3 regions of the Alteromonas sp. G4i13 genome follow, and region 1 is predicted to be linked to each of the others. Evidence: predicted binding sites of a transcription regulator. Region 1 holds the regulator's gene; each other region holds the start of a gene.
The links. Region 1 encodes sigma-54, which starts transcription at its own class of promoters, with help from an activator protein. Its sites were predicted from a motif close to GTTGGCACGNNNNTNGNNT; they were not measured.
Positions count from the first base shown of each region.

Region 2: a site for sigma-54 is predicted at 2,722-2,740, ahead of fliE (flagellar hook-basal body complex protein FliE). Genes of this name have one in related genera too.
Region 3: a site for sigma-54 is predicted at 2,851-2,869, ahead of ACFI6J_RS15900 (DUF2884 family protein). Genes of this name have one in related genera too.

Region 1 is NZ_JBHNYX010000027.1:37,809-44,773, reverse strand. Features, by position in the region: gene ACFI6J_RS13935 (calcium/sodium antiporter) at 1-308, shown strand, start outside; gene ACFI6J_RS13930 (KpsF/GutQ family sugar-phosphate isomerase) at 311-1,291, shown strand; gene kdsC (3-deoxy-manno-octulosonate-8-phosphatase KdsC) at 1,292-1,840, shown strand; gene lptC (LPS export ABC transporter periplasmic protein LptC) at 1,837-2,415, shown strand; gene lptA (lipopolysaccharide transport periplasmic protein LptA) at 2,384-2,938, shown strand; gene lptB (LPS export ABC transporter ATP-binding protein) at 2,941-3,666, shown strand; gene ACFI6J_RS13905 (RNA polymerase factor sigma-54) at 3,740-5,221, shown strand; gene hpf (ribosome hibernation promoting factor) at 5,252-5,539, shown strand; gene ptsN (PTS IIA-like nitrogen regulatory protein PtsN) at 5,553-5,996, shown strand; gene rapZ (RNase adapter RapZ) at 6,081-6,926, shown strand; gene ACFI6J_RS13885 (HPr family phosphocarrier protein) at 6,926-6,965, shown strand, end outside.
Region 2 is NZ_JBHNYX010000001.1:164,074-171,038, reverse strand. Features, by position in the region: gene fliG (flagellar motor switch protein FliG) at 1-600, opposite strand, end outside; gene fliF (flagellar basal-body MS-ring/collar protein FliF) at 613-2,307, opposite strand; gene fliE (flagellar hook-basal body complex protein FliE) at 2,320-2,655, opposite strand; gene ACFI6J_RS00780 (sigma-54-dependent transcriptional regulator) at 2,897-4,234, opposite strand; gene ACFI6J_RS00775 (sensor histidine kinase) at 4,251-5,393, opposite strand; gene ACFI6J_RS00770 (sigma-54 dependent transcriptional regulator) at 5,530-6,965, opposite strand, start outside.
Region 3 is NZ_JBHNYX010000035.1:7,419-14,383, reverse strand. Features, by position in the region: gene ACFI6J_RS15910 (sodium-dependent transporter) at 1-809, shown strand, start outside; gene ACFI6J_RS15905 (NAD-dependent epimerase/dehydratase family protein) at 924-1,736, opposite strand; gene ACFI6J_RS15900 (DUF2884 family protein) at 1,903-2,733, opposite strand; gene ACFI6J_RS15895 (hypothetical protein) at 3,080-3,271, shown strand; gene ACFI6J_RS15890 (mechanosensitive ion channel family protein) at 3,347-4,684, opposite strand; gene ACFI6J_RS15885 (acyltransferase) at 4,688-5,581, opposite strand; gene ACFI6J_RS15880 (acyltransferase) at 5,578-6,492, opposite strand; gene fghA (S-formylglutathione hydrolase) at 6,606-6,965, shown strand, end outside.

The DNA.
Region 1 (6,965 bases):
GTACAAGTCTACCTGAGCTAGCAGCAAGTGTTGCGGGTGTACTGAAAGGTGAAGACGATTTAGCACTGGGTAATATCATCGGCTCAAATATCTTCAACCTACTTGCCGTACTTGGCGTGCCCGGCTTAATCGCGCCTGGTATCCTGGACCCTGACGTTTATAACCGAGATATGTACGTAATGCTTGGTTTAACCTTATTATTGTTCTTGTTCAGCTTCGATTTAATCGGCAAACGTACAATATCAAGAACTAATGGATTCATACTTCTGGCTTGCTTTATCGGCTATCAATTCTGGCTATTCGGATAATCATGAATACACAAACTCAGATGAACTATATCGACTCAGCGAAGCGCGTTATTGAAATTGAAACGCAGGCTATTGCTAATCTGGCAGAACGCTTAAACAATGAATTTATCGCTGCCTGTAATATTCTCTTTGCCTGCAAGGGTAAAGTTGTCGTGAGTGGTATGGGAAAGTCTGGGCATATCGGCAATAAAATTGCCGCTACGCTTGCCAGTACAGGTACTCCTGCGTTTTTCATGCACCCTGGTGAAGCCAACCATGGCGACTTGGGCATGCTAAGCAAAGGCGATGTCTTACTCGCCATCTCTAATTCTGGCGAGACTAACGAACTCGTTAATTTATTGCCCGTAGTTAAACGCTTAGGCATACAGGTGGTCGCCATGACCAACAGTGCTTCCAGCTCATTAGGACAACACGCAGATGTCGTACTTGATATCAGCGTTGAAAAAGAAGCGTGTTCGCTAGGCCTTGCTCCTACGTCAAGCACAACCGCCACACTGGTTATGGGTGATGCGCTTGCGGTAGCACTACTAGACCAAAAAGGTTTCACCTCAGATGACTTTGCGCTTTCGCACCCAGGCGGCAGTTTAGGCAGAAAACTTCTGCTTAAAGTTAGCGATATCATGCAAAGCGGCAGTGATATCCCCCTTGTCCATGCCAGTGCTTCTGTTGCTGACGCACTGCTGGAAATATCTAAAAAGGGGTTGGGTATGACAGGCGTGATAGCGGCAGACGGTACGCTGACAGGCGTCTTTACGGATGGCGACCTACGACGAATTCTCGATGCCCGCGTAGACGTACACAGTGCGACAGTGAAAGAAGTAATGACTAAAGGCGGCAAGACTACCACCGCAGGTCAGCTGGCTGTAGAAGCCCTGAATTTGATGGAAACCCATAAAATTAGTGCGTTAATGGTTACTGACGATAAGCGCAAACCTGTTGGGGCATTTAACATGCATATGCTACTAAAAGCAGGAGTGCTTTAAATGACAACCACCTTGTACACGGAAATAAATGACTCGCTTTTCGCTAAACTAGCCAAGATAAAGTTGCTGGTATGCGACGTTGATGGTGTGTTCTCAGATGGCCGAATTTATTTAGGTAACGACGGTGAAGAACTTAAAGCATTCCATACCCGTGATGGATATGGTGTAAAAGCGCTAGTGAGCAATGGAGTGAATGTCGCGGTTATTACTGGACGTCGCTCTGCCATTGTTGAAAATAGAATGAAGGCACTGAATGTTGCACATATAATTCAAGGCGAAGAGAATAAAGCAGACGCGCTTAGTGACCTGATGAAACGCCTTGAGTTAAACACTGACGAAGTGGCTGCGGTAGGTGATGACATGCCAGATACGGGTATGTACAAGCACGTTGCGGTTAAAATTGCGGTTGCCGATGCCCATCCTTACGTAGCAAAACAAGCAAACTGGATTACGACCCTTCCCGGTGGGTTTGGCGCGGTCCGAGAAATATCGGATACCATTTTGCAGGCCAAAGGGGTAACAAATGAGATTTTTGGAGCTAGTGTATGAGCCTGTTTGGCTTTAATCGCTTAGGATTAAGTATATCGGCGCTATTTATTCTGGCGATGCTGATGTACATCCCTACGTGGATGGAAGAGCAGCCTGAAACGCAGGGGAATCGTGAAAACGATGCGCTAAAGCCCGCCTACAAAGCAAAAAATCTAACCACTACGCTGTACAATCAAGACGGTGAGTTAAATCACAAAGTATTTGCAGAGTCGATGGAGCATTACGACCAGCTTGGCTTTGTATTGTTTCAGCAACCTAAATACACCCTTTATACAGAAAACGCGTCATCACCATGGGTGGTAACCGCTGATGAAGGTACACTATACAATAACGAGCTAATCCAGCTGGAAAACCAAGTTAATATTGAGAACCAAACTGGCGATGACTTTGTCAGAAGTATATCGACCGAGTACATTCAAATTAATTTAGAAACCAAGCAAATGACATCTGACCAACCCGTTGAAATACTGGGCACCCAATATGTCATTTTAAGTAATGGGTTTAACGCGAATTTACGCACACAAGAATACGAGCTTTTAGATCATGTACAAACCACTTATTCCCCTAGCAACTAGTTTATTGCTTGCCATCGCTAGCGGTGCGGTACACGCCAGTGAAGATGATTTTTCGCAGCCCATAAAAATAGGCTCGAACACCCAGTTTATCGACGGTAAAAATAAAACCGCGTTGTACAAAGACGACGTACTCATAACTCAAGGCTCTTTGGTTATTGAAGCTGACGAAGTGGAAGTAATTGCCACTGACGGTGGTGGTCGTGAAATATTTATTGCTAGAGGAAAGCCTGCAAGCTATTCCCAGCAATTGGAAGACGGCACGCCAGTTTCGGCAAAAGCTAATGAAATACGCTATGAAGTGGTGAACCGAACGATTTCTCTTGCTGGAAACGCAGAGTTGAAACAAGACACCAGTAAAGTACAGGGTGACAACATCACGTTCGATATGATTACCGAGCAATTGCTAGCGACTGGCGGCGCAGGTAAGGATGGTGAGGGTCGAGTGACCACAGTATTCACACCTGAGACCATTCGCAAAACTTCGTCTAAGAAAGACAAAAAAGACAACGAGGGCAATGAATAGCAATGGCAACTTTGAGCGCTAAAAATCTTGCTAAGGCTTACAAGTCAAGACAGGTTGTACGAGATGTAAGCCTGTCTGTCTCAACGGGTCAAATTGTCGGTCTTCTTGGCCCAAATGGCGCTGGTAAGACCACCACATTCTACATGATTGTTGGTTTAGTGAATTTGGATAAAGGCAAGATTGAAATTGACGACAATGAGCTAACTCATCAGCCCATGCACGAGCGTGCACGCCGCGGAATAGGCTACCTACCGCAGGAAGCCTCTATTTTCAGAAAGCTCACGGTACATGAAAATATCATGGCCATTTTGCAAACCCGTAAAGATTTAAATTCACAACAGCAAGAAGAAGAAGCTGATGCGCTACTTGATGAATTTAATATTAACCATATACGTAATAGTACGGGGATGAGTTTGTCAGGGGGCGAACGCCGTCGCGTTGAGATTGCCCGCGCTCTGGCAGCAAAACCGCAATTTATTTTGTTAGATGAACCATTTGCTGGTGTTGATCCAATATCAGTTAATGATATAAAGAAGATAATACAACATCTTCGCGATAGGGGGATTGGAATCCTTATCACGGACCATAACGTACGAGAGACATTGGATGTTTGTGAAAAGGCGTACATTGTGAGTCATGGCGAGCTTATTGCGCAAGGAACGGCGGAACAGGTTTTAAGTAATCAAAAAGTAAGGGATGTATACCTAGGCGAACAATTCAGGCTATAGTTAATGTAACCGAATTGTCATTTTTCAGTTTCGCTCTGGTATATTCAATTTAGAGCATTTAAATAAGACGTAGATGAAACCATCTTTACAGCTAAAATTTAGCCAACAACTTACCATGACACCACAGCTTCAGCAGGCCATTAAACTGCTGCAGCTTTCTACACTTGATCTTCAACAAGAGATCCAAGAAGCGCTCGATTCTAATCCGCTATTAGAAGTTGAAGAAGGTAATGACGAGCCGCAACTAGAAAAGAACAATATCGACAACGATGACAGCGGCTCTGAGGCCACTGCTTCTGCATCTAGTGACACACTAGAAGCCGGCGATGCACTTGAGAAAAACGATCTTCCCGATGAGCTGCCAATCGACAGCACATGGGACGAATACTACTCTGCTTCATCTTCGCCTGCTCCGGGTCCATCCAATGACGACGAGCAAATCTTCCAAGGTGAGACTACTGAAGATATTCAAGAGCACCTTCTTTGGCAAATGCGCCTTACCCATTTCTCGGATACCGATCGCGCAATCGCTACAGCAATCATCGACTCTATTGACGAGTCAGGTTATTTAACCGTTACCCTTGATGATATTTTAGAAGCGGTCAACGATGATGATATGGAAGAGCCAATTGAAATGGACGAAATAGAATGTGTGCTAAAGCGCATTCAGATGTTCGACCCTATTGGTTCTGGCTCACGCTCTCCACAAGAATGTTTGATGGTGCAATTGCGCCAATTTTCAGAAGACACACCGTGGCTTGCTGAAGCAAAGCAACTGATTGAAGAGTACTCTGACTTACTGAGCAGCAAAGACTATCGTACGCTTATGCGTAAAAGCCGATTGAAAGAAGATCAGCTACGCGAGGCAATGCGTTTACTGCAAACCTTGAATCCTCGCCCAGGTAGTGCTTTAGTTACTAAAGAGCCTGAGTACGTTATTCCTGATGTCTCAGTAACCAAGAAAAATGGCCGTTGGGTGGTTGAGCTGAACCCCGACAGTCTGCCTAAGTTAAGCGTAAATCAACAATACGCAGCAATGAGTCGCCGTGCCAAGAATAGTAGCGATTCACAATTCATCCGCTCACACATGCAAGAGGCTAAGTGGTTCATAAAGAGCCTTGAATCTCGTAACGAAACCTTAATGAAGGTTGCAAACTGCATTGTGCAGCAGCAAATGGGCTTTTTTGAGCACGGCCCGGAAATGATGAAACCAATGGTGCTAAATGATGTCGCAGAAATGGTAGATATGCACGAATCCACTATTTCGCGAGTGACAACGCAAAAGTACATGCATACGCCACGTGGAATCTTCGAATTGAAGTATTTCTTCTCAAGCCACGTTGCAACAGAGTCTGGTGGTGAATGTTCATCTACAGCGATTCGTGCATTGATCAAGAAATTAGTGGCCGCTGAAAAGCCTAGCAAGCCGCTAAGTGATAGCAAGATTGCTTCATTGTTGGCCGAACAAGGCATTAAAGTTGCCCGGCGAACAATAGCAAAGTACCGGGAATCGTTGTCGATCCCGCCGTCGAACCAACGCAAAAGCCTTATTTAATCGGGCTTAATAATATAAGGAAGACGAAATATGCAAATCAACCTTACTGGTCATCATGTCGAAATCACCGACTCTTTGCGTAATTATGTCGATACGAAGTTCAGCAAACTTGAACGTCACTTTGATCACATTTCTAATGTGCATGTCATCCTGAACGTTGAAAAATTAAATCAAAAAGCCGAAGCGACCGTTCATTTAAGTGGCGCTGAAGTATTCGCATCCTCAGAAAATACCGACATGTATGCGGCGATTGACAGCATGGTTGATAAACTCGACCGGCAGGTAATCAAGCATAAGGAAAAACTGAAAAAACATTAGTAGTTAATTAAGCATGGATATACAAGCCATCGTAAGTCTGGACCGCACCGAGTGTGCGGTTCAGTGTAATAGTAAAAAGCGAATTCTTGAGATCATCGCTGATATCGCTGCCAAGCAAAACGAGAACATTGATCAGGCAACGGTACTTAACAGTTTGATGGCTCGAGAGCGTATGGGTAGTACAGGCATTGGCAATGGTATCGCCCTGCCCCACGGGCGCCTGCCGGGCCTTGAGAAAGTGATTGCCATTGTTGTAACCAGCACGCCAGCAATCGACTTTGACGCCCTTGACGAGAAACCCGTAGACATCTTTTTTGCGCTACTCGTTCCCGAGGAACAGACCGAAGGACACCTTCAAACGCTGGCCACCGTGGCTGGTAAACTAAGCGACAAAGAAACGATTAAAGCAATACGTCGCGCAACGACAAGCGACGATATTCTATCTGCATTAAGTTAAACATTAAGCGCCTATTAACCGTTTAGTAGGCGCCTAATTCAACAACGCGTATGTGATAAAACCAGAGTATTAGGGAGAAAGTAGGTGAAGCTGATAATAATCAGTGGTCGTTCGGGGTCTGGTAAGTCTGTCGCACTTCGCGCATTGGAAGATTTAGGTTATTACTGTGTTGATAATATCCCGGTAAACTTACTTCCCACCTTAACCCATACAGTTGTTGACGAGTACGATCAGGTTGCGGTAAGTATCGATGTGAGAAACTTACCTAAAAATCCTGACGATTTGGTAGAAATTCTAGACTACCTGCCTTCTTCGTGGTCGATGACCATTGTTTACATTGACGCGAGCGATGATGTACTGGTTAAGCGTTTTAGCGAAACACGTCGTCTTCACCCTCTCGCCAAGCTTAATAAATCGCTTTCAGAAGCCATTAAAGCCGAGTCAGCCCTACTTGCTCCTATTGCTGAACGCGCAGATTTATATTTAGACACTGATAAGCTTACCATTCACCAACTGGCAGAGTTAATTCGAGAGCGTATCTTGGGTAAGAAAAGCTCACGCCTTGTGCTTGTGTTCGAGTCGTTTGGCTTTAAGCACGGTATTCCTAAAGATGCGGATTACGTTTTTGATGCCCGCTTTTTACCTAACCCCCACTGGGAGCCGGACCTTAAACATCTGACCGGATTAGACGCGCCAGTAGAAGTATTTTTGGGGTCGCAGCCTGTAGTGACCAAGTTCATTTGGCAAATTCAGAATTTAATAACGACATGGCTGCCTCATTTAGAGCGCAATAACAGAAGTTACGTAACCGTAGCGATTGGCTGTACTGGTGGCCAACACCGTTCGGTTTATATCGCACAGACCCTGTCGAAAACCTTCAGTGAAATACACCCTGATGTACAAATTCGCCATAGAGAGCTGAATCAGTAATGACTATTCAAAAAACGCTAACTATCGTCAATAAGTTAG
Region 2 (6,965 bases), on a different contig from region 1:
CGCTTGACCTGCAAACTGTTTCTCCATGATTTCGTTCAGCTCTTGTAGTGCAGCCGGCTGAACTTCCTCTAGATTTGCTATACGCATTAGCAAGTCGAGTCGCACTTTTTCAGGGAACTGCGCCAATATTTCAGCACTTTGTTCAGGCTCTAAATAAGACAATACGATAGTTTGAATCTGCGGGTGCTCATTGCGAATAATGCTGGCTACTTGCTTAGAATCCATCCACTTCAATGAGTCTAGGCCTTTTGCACCGCTTCCCATCAGGATTTGATCAATTAGGTTTGCCGCCTTATCTTCACCTAACGCGGCTGTTAGCGCACGTTTAACAAAGTCTTGGCTTTGGAAGCCAATGGTACTGTAATTCTGAATTTCTTCGATAAAGTGCTTATGAACCGCCGTAATTTTGGTTTGCGTCATATCGTCCACTTTTGCCATTTCAGTACCGAGCTTTTGTACTTGCTTGGGCTCTAAGTGTTTCAATATCTGGGCGGCGTCTTCTTCAGAAAGACTCAGCAGCAAGATGGCCGCTTTTTCTACGCCTTCTAATTTACTGACGTCGTATGACGGCTCGTCAACATTGGCAAGTTCTTCAGCCATAATCTTATCTCACTACTCGTCTTGCATTAACCAGCCCTTCACGACTTGGGCTGATAACTCAGGTTCATTGGCCACAAGGGCACGTACAGCTTTAAGTACATCTTCATCTTTGTGCAGGTCAGGCAGCATGAGTGAACCATCTGGCGCAAAACCTACCTGTCCTTCGTCAAAGTCAGACGTTAACATGCTAATGGTGTCGTCGCCTAAATCTAAGCCCTCGTCTGCATCAAATTCATCGGCGTCGTTCGACTCATCAGGATTAATAAGACGACGTAGCATAGGACGAATCACGAAGATGATAAGCACTATTATAACCAAGCCACCAACAACTAGCTTAAGAATTGGTAGAAATCCGGGCTGCTCCCAAATAGGCGCGTCTTCAATTTCCCCTGCGTCCATCCGAGTAAAGGGCACGCTTACAACTTCTAACGAATCACCACGGGTAACGTCAAAGCCAATGCCGCCCTGTAAAAGCCTACGTATGTTGAGAATCTCTTCTTGTTTACGCGGTGTTGGCGTCATCGCACCGTCTTCACCCGCAACTTGGGTATAGTCCACCGCCACAGATACACTTAATCTGCGAATAACCCCTGTCTGTTTCTTGGTATGACTGATAGTGGTATCAAGTTCGTAGTTGCGTGTTGATTCTTTCGCTGTGCGCCCCGGCATAGTTTGTTGACTGCCGCCCACAGCATTTTCTGGAATATTAGAATCTAACGGAGGCTGATTAGACAGTGCACCAGGAATACCGCCAACACCTCCACCTACGCTGTTTTCTTCCATTATCATTTCACTGCGAACCGCAGGTAAATCAGGGTTGTAGCTACGCTGTGTTTGTTCCATAGCTGTAAAGTCCATGGTAACGTCAGCTTGTGCTGTGTAGTTACCTATGCCCAATACTGGAATCAGTATCGCGTCAATTTTTTCTAAGTACTCTTGCTCACGCTGGCGCTCAATCTCGTATTCTTTTCTGGCACGAGCACTCATAGAATCTTGAGAGCCTGAGTTCAGCAGACGACCATTGCTGTCTGTTACTGTTACCTTAGACGGCTCCATGTTTTGAACTGCAGACGCAACGATATCGACAACAGCATCAACCTCTTCACCTGCAATAACGGCACCGCGCTTAGCCGTTAGCACAACGGTTGCCGACGCTTTCTTCTCTCTTCGCGCAAATACGTTCTCTTTAGGCATAGCTAACAAGACACGGGCTTTTTGAATGCTTGCGATATCTTCGATGGTAGCCGCGATTTGTTGCTCGCGGGCGTGTTTTAAACGTTCCATCTCAACACGCTGGCTCACACCAAACCCCATATCCTGCATAATGATATCGGTACCGGCATCAGAGGCCTTTGTTAGCCCTTGGCGGGTCATGCCTAAACGGATGTTTTGGAATTCGTCACTTCTCACGTAAACAATATTGCCTTCAAGCTTATAGTCGATTTGGTTTGCATCCATATAATCGAGAGTTTCAATAAGCTCTTGGGTTTCCATTTTCGCAAGTGGACGGTAATCAGGTTCTTGCGACCAGATAAGAATAAAAATAGCGATGGCGACGCAGATTACCAAAACAACCACAAGGGCCATTTGGCGCATCATATCTGCGCTACCTAAAGTGTCCATAAAACCAGATTTGTTTTCTGGCTCATTGTCCACTGCTTGATTTTGATCAGGAACCGTAAGGTTTGTACCTGTAGCTTCAGCCATAACCTACTCCACCTACACCGGCATATTCATTATTGTTTTATAGGCTTCAAGTACTTTGTTACGTACTTGAACAGTGGCTTCAAAAGCAATGCCCGCCTTTTCTTTCGTCAGCATAACTTGAGCTAGACTTAAGTTAGGGTCGCCCATTTCAAAACGCTGCTGCGCGTCTTTAGATTCGAGCTGCATGCCGTTTACACCATCTACCGCATTCTTTAGCATGGTCGAGAAATCACTTGCCGAGCTATTAACTTCACTAAGCGGCTGCTGTTGAGGCTCATTAACTTGAAGACGAGTTTGCCCAATCATGTTCTGCATTTCTTGATACAAACTATTGGCTTTAACGTCCATAACCACTCCTAGTGCTTTTTCGAGACCGCCTGAACATCGGCGTATAACTTATGTATAGAGGGGATTTAGCAAAGGGCTTGCCAACTTTAAAAAACAATATATATCAATAAGATAAATCAAAAATAAGAGGGTTAGCCAAATTTATGGCGTTTGATTTAGTGTGAGCAACAAAAAACCGCCGCCTTCTTTACTACAAAGGCGACGGATAAGGACGAGGAAACCGAAAGTGTAGAAAGCGACCTTATGCGGGCACTTCAATACCGTCTTCGCGCATGCGCGCTAATTTGTAACGAAGGGTTCTTGGACTAATGCCGAGCTTTTCTGCCACATCTTTACGCTTGCCGTTACACGACACCAATGTATCGAGGATAATTTGATGTTCTTGGTAGCGCAGCTCAGACCCTAGCCTATTTTCTTCAACATGCTCTTGCAGTGTTTCAACAGGTGCAGTCATGTCTTCGTCAATCATTAAATCGCTGGCGTCGATTTCATTGTGTTCACATAAAATAAGCGCCCTTTGAACCACGTTTTCTAGTTCGCGAACGTTCCCTGGCCAGCTGTATTGTGATAGCTTATTGCGTGCTGCTGCGCTTAACCTGATAGTACCCAGCCCTTGAGAACTAGCGTGACGCTGAACCAGGTGTTCGGCAAGAGGGACAATATCACCCGGACGTTCCGAAAGCGGGCGCCACTCAATAGGGAATACATTTAAGCGGTAGTACAAATCTTCTCTGAACTCTCCCGCATCCACTGCTTTTCTCAAATCTCTGTTACTTGTAGCAATAACACGGACGTTGAGCTTAACCGTTTTACGTCCGCCAAGACGCTCTACTTCGCGCTCTTGTAACACGCGTAGCAGTTTAGCTTGAAGCGCCAAATCCATCTCGGTTATTTCATCAAGTAACAGCGTACCGTCTTGGGCTTGTTCAAATTTACCCGGGCAAGCTTGGATTGCGCCGGTGAACGCACCTTTTTCGTAACCAAACAAGGTCGCTTCTAGCATATTCTCTGGTATGGCTGCACAGTTGATGGCGACAAATGGCGCTTCACTGCGCGGCGACTGATCGTGAATATAGCGAGACAGCACTTCTTTACCCGAACCGCTTGGTCCCATTACCATCACAGTGGCGTCGGACTTCGCGACTTTGCGAGAAAGCTCAAGTAACTTCAAGCTAGAAGGGTCAGCAACAATAGGCGTGCGTGACTCTATTTTTTGTGCAGGCGCGTAGCGTCCCACTAAATTAAGCAGTACTTCAGGGGCAAACGGTTTTGATAGATAATCTGTTGCGCCATCGCGCATTGCCTGCACGGCATCATCAATAGTGGCATAGGCTGTCATCAATAGCACCGGCATATTGGGGTACTTGGTCTTGATACTTTTAAGTAGCGTTAAACCGCTCATTTCGCCCATTTGAATATCGCTTACCACTAAGTCGACGGAGCGCGAAGACAGCACCATTAACGCTTCTTCAGCACAGTCAGCGGCAACAACCTCATAGTTACCTAACAGAAGGGTGTCTAGGAGTGCTTCGCGTAATCCTGCGTCATCTTCAACAATTAAAATGGTAGTTTTAGACATTATTCTCTCCTATGACCTACGCAACATGAGTCAATGTTTGTGAAGATTGAGCATTCACAACACACGGCAAAGACACACTAAAGCACGCCCCACCTTCTGGCATATTTGATACGCTAAGCAAACCGTTGTGGGCGTTTACGACGGATTTAACCACCGCAAGGCCAAGGCCCGTGCCATGAGTTTTAGTTGTGAAAAACGGTTCAAAAATTTTGTTTTTGAGTTTATCCGGTACGCCAGGACCTTTATCTATAATAGCCACATGCAAACGTTTATCAGACACTGCAGTTTCTACGTGTACGCACTCCCCTTTCGGAGTAACTTGGCTCGCGTTGTGAACAAGGTTTAATAACGCGCCTTGAAGCGCTGTAAGATTACCGGTAATAGATACGTTTTTATCGAAGCCACTAAAAGTTAGCGTTTGCTGTGCTTGAGCCGTCATGGTTTGGGCACTGCCTTCAATTGAAGTAAACAACTCTCCCAAGCTAATTTGGCTGACCACTTGTTCTTCCCCTGACTTAGCGAACAGCAGCATGTCGTTAACCTGACTCTCTAGCTCTTTAAGCCTGTCAGTTAGCTTGTTTGCAAATTGAGTTTGTGCTTCTTGTCCCAAGCCTTTGCGCGTTAAATTAGACGCATAGAGCATGGCCGCAGAAAGAGGCGTACGAATTTGGTGAGCAAGGGATGCCACCATTTTTCCGAGAGAAGACAGGCGCTGCATATGACTCACGCGTGCTTGCAGCTGCCGCGTTTCGGTTAAGTCGGTAATAACAATTAATTGCCCAGGCTCATTTTCTAATGGCGTGATAGAAAGCTTCACTCGGCGACCGTCAACAAGTGAGACTTCGTGGCCGTCGTCAGCGCGGGGCTTAAATGAGCGCGTGATAATACTTCGCCACACTTCCTCTTCCAGCGGTTCACCTAACAGTGCTTTCGCTTGTTCATTGGCTTGGCGTACGATCCCTTTGCCGTCTATAACGATAACGCCCGCAGGCATTACCTGAAGTAAGTGTTCAAGTCGACTCGCCTGCAACCGTAAAGACGAAATATCGTCACTGCTTGACGGGTCGTATTCATCACGAGATATCGCATTATCAATACTATCTAACGCATAGCTTGATGCTGAGTACTCAGTTGATTGTGGTGTGCTGTCAAAAGCCATATTGCCCTCGTCAAATTGCAGACGCTGTTAAACTATGACTTAGATAAAGCAGAAGATGTGCCAATTCATCATTGGCTTATTTTTCAGTTAGATAGGATAAAATTATAGAGGAAAGCGCAACGTCAATTACCTGACATTACGCTTCTTCAGTGCGCTGAATATCATATTTCCGCATTTTCTCGACGAGCGTTGTTCTGCGCATACCAAGTTTGTCGGCAGCTCGAGCCACCACCCAATCTTGATTGTCTAACGCCTGTCGAATGAGGTTTACTTCCAACTCAGAAAGATACTCTTTGAGATTAACCCCTTCTTCAGGTAAAGATGAAGAAACCATTCCGTTCAGACCCTCATGGCTTTGCTCGTTAAGGTCTTCTTCTGGCTCTTGCGCGGCCGCTTCAGCAAAGAGTGCATTGAATGCTTCACGCTCAAGAATTTCTTCTGGATAATCAGGCTCGTAAGCCTGTACATCACCGTATTGATATTTCTCAGGTAAATCGGCGATATCAACGATTTGACCAGGATAAAGAATTGTTAAGCGTTCAACCAAGTTAGACAGCTCACGAACGTTGCCTGCCCATTCGTGCTCCATTAACGAGGCGATCGCTTGCTCGGTAAAGCGCACACCTTCCACCCCATCACCTTGGATACGGCTATTTAGCTCTTGGAGCAGTAAGGGGATATCGTCTTTTCTTTGTCTAAGTGCAGGGCTATCAATCGGGAATACGTTGAGTCGGTAATACAAGTCCTCACGGAACTTGTCTTCATTGATCATGGTTTCCAAATTGCGGTGCGTCGCGGCGATGATGCGTACGTTACACTGAAGGGGTTTGTTGCCACCTACGCGCTCGAAGGTACGCTCTTGTAACACGCGCAATAATTTAACCTGCATCTGAAGCGGCATATCGCCGATTTCATCCAGAAACAACGTACCGCCTTCCGCTAACTCAAAACGGCCTTTACGCGCGCTGATTGCGCCAGTAAACGCCCCTTTTTCGTGACCAAATAGCTCGCTTTCTAACAGCTCGCCAGGAATGGCACCGCAGTTTACCGGAATAAATGGCCCGTCTTTGCGTTCAGATAAGAAGTGAACATTACGTGCAACGACCTCTTTACCTGTTCCAGACTCACCTAGAATCAAGACAGTGGCATCAGTTGGAGCAACCTGTTCAACTAATCGACGAACTATTTGTATTTGTTCGCTTTTACCAATAAGGCTTCTAAACAGTCGCGTCTTTGTTCCCGATGTACGAGACAAGCTCGGTTTGCGCCTTGAGTATTCTTGGCAACGATGGATAGCTTGGGTCAAAACGGGATAGGTTAATGGCGTTGCAATAACGCTAACGAGATTACAACCTGCTGATGCTTGGCTATTATTTTCAACCAATGCTACAAATGGTATGTGAGGAAACTTCTCAACCAGTCCGCTGACTATGGCTGGCGATATGTGCTCAATAAGAACAGCATCAGCCCCACTATCTTGCAAATACCGTTCGCAATCACTAAAGCCTCGCGATTGACACGATTCTCCCATGAAGGTAACGATAGTTTCCAAGTTTTGAATAAGTTCCTGGT
Region 3 (6,965 bases), on a different contig from region 1:
TTTCAAAAATCACTGCTGAAGTGGTGAATGGTGCGCTATCGCAGGCCTTTTTCTCTCTATCGTTGGGCATGGGTATTCTTATCACCTACGGGAGCTACATTGATAAGCGTGCAGATGTACCGAGCGCTGCCAAGCTGGTGGCGTTGACGGATACAGCCGTGGCGTTCACTGCGGGTTTGATGATCCTTCCAGCCATCTTCTCTTTTAACCCAGACATTAACCCTGATGATTTAAGTGAATCGTCAGTGGGCATGATTTTTACTTACCTGCCTAGTATCTTTCTAGCGTTACAAGACTCGATTGGATATATGGGCGCATCGATTGTCGCTAGCTTGTTCTTCTTATTAGTGTTCTTTGCGGCAATTACGTCGCTAGTGTCTATTTTTGAAGTACCTGTTGCGGCGCTTATGGATGAAAAAGGTGTAAGCCGTAAATGGGCGCTTGGGTCGCTAGGAAGCATTATGATTTTGCTAGCCATCCTAAGTGCGTTGTCATTCGGTAAAGTTGATATGCTTACGTCGTTTATGCACTACGCTGGCGCAGATAAATCACTATTTGATGTCATTTACGATGTGTTCTACGACACGATTTTGCCTTTAAACGGCTTGCTAATTTGTTTGTTTGTTATTTATCGTTGGAAGAGTGCAAACTTCAATGCTTCTTTGGAAGAGGGCAGCAGTGGTTACAAAGGTAGTTGGTTTGAAAAATACGTGGATATATCGCTGAAAACCTTTATTCCACTTATTTTACTCGTGATTTTTGTAAACACGGTAGCGGTAAAATACTTCGGGTTGAGCCTATTCGGATAGTCAGGTTTTACATGAAATGACGTGAGCTAGCAGCGAGCTCAACTTAAAAACGGCAAGCCTAAAGCTTGCCGTTTTTGTTTGTGTCAGAGTATGTATTTTCACTAAGTGTAAAGCCTAAAACATGCGATAGGGGTCACCGTACACTGGCGTTACATTTAGCCTTGCCCAGCTTTGTGCGGCGTCAATCACCTTGCCAGCAGGTTCTGCTTCAGTATCAGAAAAGTGCGGGGCATCAATATCCATCGCCTTCGCTGCATCCACGTAATAAATACCGCGCTTAGGGTGAGACAAGCTGCAAAGGTGAATAACATCGTTAAGCGGCTTGCCACAAATGATGGTCGTCAACGCAGATACAATGTCGTACACATGTACAAGGTTTATTCGCTTATTTCCTGCATCTAACTGTTTTCCACTTAACGAGCGGGCGGGGTGGCGGTCTGGGCCTACTAAACCGGCTAGGCGAACAATACTGATATCAACCTGACCTCGTTTAGACAATAAATAGTCTTCAATAGTCACGTGGGCTTTGGCCGAGGCTGTTTGCGGCTGTGTAGTGCTGACTTCGGACACTACCTCATTTGTTGCATCGCCGTAAACCGACGTGGTGCTGATAAACACAATATGCGCTACCTTTACATTGATGGCTGCGTCTATCAACTGCAGCATATTGTTGGTGTATGACGCGAGATCTGTGTTTCTCCTGCCAGGGGGAATATTTAGCAACAAGGTAGCGTTTGGCAAGTAGTTACAAAGCGCTGATGTATCTTCGCCTAGGGCATATTCAATTGCGGTGATACCTTGCTCTTTTAACGCGAGACGTTTCTGTTGGCTTCGAGTGGTACCAACAATATTGACCTTACCTGAAAGTGCTTTGCCCACATAGCTGGCTAACCAACCGTAGCCACTAATTACTACATTTTGAGTCATCGATTAAATACCCCTTTGTTTATGGCTTAAGAGTACATTAATTGAAGGGCGGTTGTCGTTAACTGTAAAAATGAAAAACCGACTGGGTTACAGTCGGTTTTCTAAGGTGAGTGGTTAGAGTTGTAAGTCGTTTCGCTCTGCGCGTTTAGTTCGCTGAATTTTCCAACTACATTTTCATTTCGTCGTTGTGGTCATGGTGGTTGTCTTGATCAATATCTAGCAGGTTCAAGTCATCTAGCCCCGATATGGATGCCTGCATCTTGCCTTCGGCATAATCCGCTTTCTTCAGTACCTTACACAATGCATCACCTTTTTCTTCTAGCGCAGCCGCTTGGCTTTCTAAGCGATATTCTAAATCTTCACCCCAGCGCTCCATCTTTTGCTCAAACTCAGACATATCACCGCCTTCCCACAACATTTGTGTTCCTACGGCGATAAGAATTCTACCCATAGACTCACTGATTAAAGACTCAATTTGCGCTTCGAATTCTTGCTCCCAGCTTTCGTCAAACCAACCTGGCTCATCGAATTTAGTTGAATCAACGCGAATATTGCCTGCGTCATCATAGAATGAAGTGTTTAGTTTGGTTTCAAGTGAGTCGAACAGTTCACGAAAATCATCACCCATTTGATCGCCGCCTAACAGTTCAGTAAATACTTCAGTTACTGCCACATTGGCAATTTGCAGCCCTTCACTGGCGATATTCAAGGTCATAGGGATGGCGATATCAATGTTGTTGTAATATTCACTTACCCAGCGCTGTTGTTCGCTGTCAAGCGATACTGATTCACCGTTAATGGTCATATTGTGATGGGAGTCAATCGTCATCACTGAGCCATTGTCCATCTGTACCGTTAGGTCACCTTGGTAATATTGAATATGACCATCAAGCTCCATGTCACAACTGTTGTTTTGAAAGCTGCTGTCATGCGCAAATGCGTGGCCGCTCATTAAAGCACTGGTAAGGGCAACTGAAAGTAATAGTTTCTTAGACATTGTTTATTCCTTAATTTACGTGTGACGCGTTAACGAAAGTGCTCGAAGCAAACTGCAATGCGTTGTAGTGTCACTGTCAGATAGACGCTAACGATACTCGCTGTTATACCTAAGGTAGAGCAATGGCCTTGCCAATATTTAAAGTCTATATCTTTCAAATGGTTAGTGATATTTGATGATTTCTTTATGCTCTGCTAAATACATTATTTAGTGAGATTACCAACTAATTAGTAGTTTTGACTAAGATCAATTAATATCAATAGCGGTACATTTAAGCCAATCCAAGCATGGTTAAATCTTATTTATTGGTGCATAATACCGCCAATATTTTTAAGGGGTTATCACAATGGCTGATTGGATTAATGCAATTATGTTTGGTGTTGCGCTAATTGCCTTTACGCTAGGGCTAAGCAGCATCGTTATGGGCTTTATGACTGCTAAAGCAGGTGCTGAAGGTATGCAGGAAAAAATCGAGTACGGTTTTTTTGGCGTTACTGGTTTAGTACTTTGCTTACTGATGGCCTACGCATTGGCTTAAGCGATAAGCATTAAAAAAACCGGCTATCTCAGCCGGTTTTTTTTCGTCTTGAACAAGTCTTTATTCATCACTGCCTTATCGATTAGGTTCGCTCTTCTCCTGAGCATCTTCAGGCGCATTGTCGCTTTCAGGACTGTTTCTATAAGCGCTTTGTTCGCGATGGGCAAGCAGCGACAAATGTCCATCACGTTGATAAGCGCGTAAATCGAACAAATCCAGCATAGCCATAACGTGGTCGAAAATATCCGCCTGTACTTTTTCGTACCTCACCCATTCCTTTTGTGCGCTGAAGCAGTAAATTTCTAAAGGTAAACCAAGCTCATTAGGCGGTAGCTGCCTAACCATTAGGGTCAGTTCTTGGTTTATATCCGGGTGCTTGCGCAAGTATGCCTCTAAATAAGCTCTAAAAGTGCCGATGTTGGTAAGGCGACGGCTGTTTAGCAGATCCGACTCATCAATGGAGTAATCTCGGTGATAAGCGCGGAGTTCATTTTTCTTCTTATCGATATATTCGTTGATATAGCGAATTTTCGAAAAGCGCTCTAGCATATCGTTGTCACAAAGTTTAATAGAGTGCACATCAATATAAATGGCGCGCTTAATTCTGCGTCCGCCAGACTCTTGCATACCGCGCCAGTTCTTAACTGCTTCTGTAGTAAGGCTGTAAGTCGGCAGCGTAGAAATGGTTTTATCCCAGTTCTGTACTTTGACGTTGGTAAGGCCTATCTCGAGTATTTCACCATCTACTTCATACTTAGGCATGGCAATCCAGTCGCCTGTATTAAACATGCGGTTTGCGGCTATTTGAATGCCGGCAACAAAGCCCAGAATGGTGTCTCTGAATATCAATAGTAAAACAGCGGCAATGGCGGTTAAGCCAGACACAATAAGTAGCGGGCTTCTGTCTACAATCAAAGAAATACTTAATAGTATGGTGATGATTGCAAAAGCGAGCTTAGTGACTTGAATAAAGCCAGTGATAGGTGCGCGTTTAGCAAGCGCTGAGGCGTTATAAACGTCTTCCACTGTGCTCAACATGGCATATAAGGCAAGAAGGCCGCTATATAGCATGTATAGCTGAGCGCTCTTTATCACCATACCGTGCATCACGGCTTCATCGCTAATAAGTACTGGTGTAGTTAGGTAAATAAACAGGGCAGGAAACAGGTGCATTAAGCGACGGAAAAATCCGTGCTGCTGCAAGGCGTTGTCCCAGAGATTATTGGATTTGTATACCCAACTGGCTATCTGGGGGCGCACCAATAGCCTTGCGATAATATAGATTATCGCCGACACCACTAAAATACTACTTAGTGCGATGACGTTATACAGCGGATCTTCAGTAGTAAGATTCGGGAAAATATCATTAACTATGTGAATAAAGTTATCGCGTACTGAAGCACTGACTTCCATTAATTACGACTCCAACATTTTCTTTATACGGTTGTCTTTATTTTCCCATAGACCGTTCAACCAGTTTTGGAAATAAAGACGAAACTCAGACTCAGTGCGTTCTGAATGCTGTTGTAATTCAGGTACCGGCGTAACGTTCACATCGATCACGATTTTTGACATCTGACCGCTAAGCATTGCCATCATAGGATGACGCTTATTTTCCGGGTAGAGCAGTGAGATATCTAACACGTTGGTAAATAATTCGCCCATAGCTGAGAGTGTAAAGGAAACGCCGCCGGCTTTGGGGGGCAGGAGGTTTTCATAGGGACTTTGCTTTGACAGATGCTTCAACGAAGTAAATCGAGTCCCCTCTACAAAGTTAATGACCGTTGTGGGCACCGTTCTAAACTTCTCACAATACGCTTTGGTGGTTTCGAGATCCTTTCCTTTTTTCTCTGGGTGCTTTTCTAAATAAGCACGGGTGTATCTGTGCATGAACGGCATATCAAGCGCCCAGGCACCCAGTCCGACAAATGGCAGCCAAATAAGCTCTTTCTTAAGGAAAAATTTGGGTGCAGGAATGCGGTTCGTTGCGAATTCAATGAGCAGAATAATGTCGAGGTAGCTTAAATGATTGGCAATAATCAGATACCAACGGTCTTTTGACAGTTCGCCGTGTACCGAACACTCAATATCGACGCGGTTGAACAAGCGTATCATGAGAACGCTGACCCGTCCGAAGCTAAACATTAGCCCGTGCATCACTTTATTCCATGCCGTTCTTATCTTTCCGTTAGGCATAATAAGTTTTACCAAGCCCAGTAAGATAATTAGGCCTCCCCACAACGCAAGATTGAGGATTTGTAGTGAAGTGTGTAATACGAAAATAAAAGGAGCGAGTACTGCGCGAATCATAATGGTTTCTGTGTTGCGTTTAGTGAATCTAAAAGTTGATCTTTGGCATGCCAGCGCTCATTCAACCACGTCTGAAAACGGGCTCGAACTTGCGGATCATCAAAATAATCGTCGTTGAAAATGCCGTTTTCCATAATGTCTTTGATGGGCATTACGTTGATATTCACACGAATATCACGAACCTTACCACTAACGAAGTCCCAGAAAGACGGTACGCCGTTAGGGTAATCAATTGTGACATCAATAAGTTTATGCAAATGATCGCCCATCGCAGACAAAACGAATGCTATGCCGCCTGCTTTAGGCTTAAGTAAATGAGTGAAAGGCGAGGCCTGCTTGTCGTGCTTGGCTTGCGTAAAGCGGGTGCCTTCAACAAAATTCATAATACTTACAGGCTTATTTCTAAATTTCTCACACGCTTGGCGCGTGGTTTCCATATCCTTTCCTTTCAAATGTGGATTTTTAGCCAAAAATGATTTGGAATACCTGCGCATAAATGGAAAATCGAGTGCCCACCAAGCCAGACCTAAAATGGGAACATAGATAAGCTCTTTTTTGAGGAAAAACTTCAAAAATGGGATTCTTCGGTTAAATACACGTTGAAGAACTAAAATATCGACCCAAGATTGATGGTTAGCAACAACGAGATACCAATCATCTCGAGTGAGTTTTTCTAGTCCGTTTACTTGCCATTTGGTGCGTCCGCTGATGCGCTGATTCAGGTTATTAACGCCGATCCACGCAGTCGCGCATGCGTCGAGTAAATAAGAAATGAATCGTCGCCACGGCGCAAAAGGTATAAGTTTAAAAATAGCCAATATAAAAATAGGCGTTGACCACACTACCGTATTGACGAAATAGCAGATGACCGAAATAGTGCCAACAATATGATGCAACAGTGCTTTTACCATTGTACTTACCTCAAAAATTAGGCGCTTAGTGTAAACGAACTTGATCTAAAATCCGATAGAGCCTTTACTGATTCCACAATAAAGGTGCAAATTTACGTATTTAAGGAGCTGAAATGGAGCTTATTGGCGAAAATAGAGCATTCGGGGGACGGCATTTACGCTATACCCATAAAGCTGAAACAACACAATGCGATATGACCTTCGCAATTTTTCTTCCCCCTTTCGCCTCGAAAGAAAAGCCAGTGCCCGTGCTTTACTGGCTGTCAGGGCTGACATGTACCGACCAGAACTTTATGCAAAAAGCCGGTGCAATGAAGCTAGCGGCGGAATTAGGTATGGCTATTGTAGCGCCCGATACATCCCCCCGTGGCGAGAACGTTCCAGACGACGAAGAAGGATCTTATGACTTTGGCCTTGGGGCAGGCTTCTACGTTGACGCTACGCAGGCGCCGTGGGATAAGCATTACAAAATG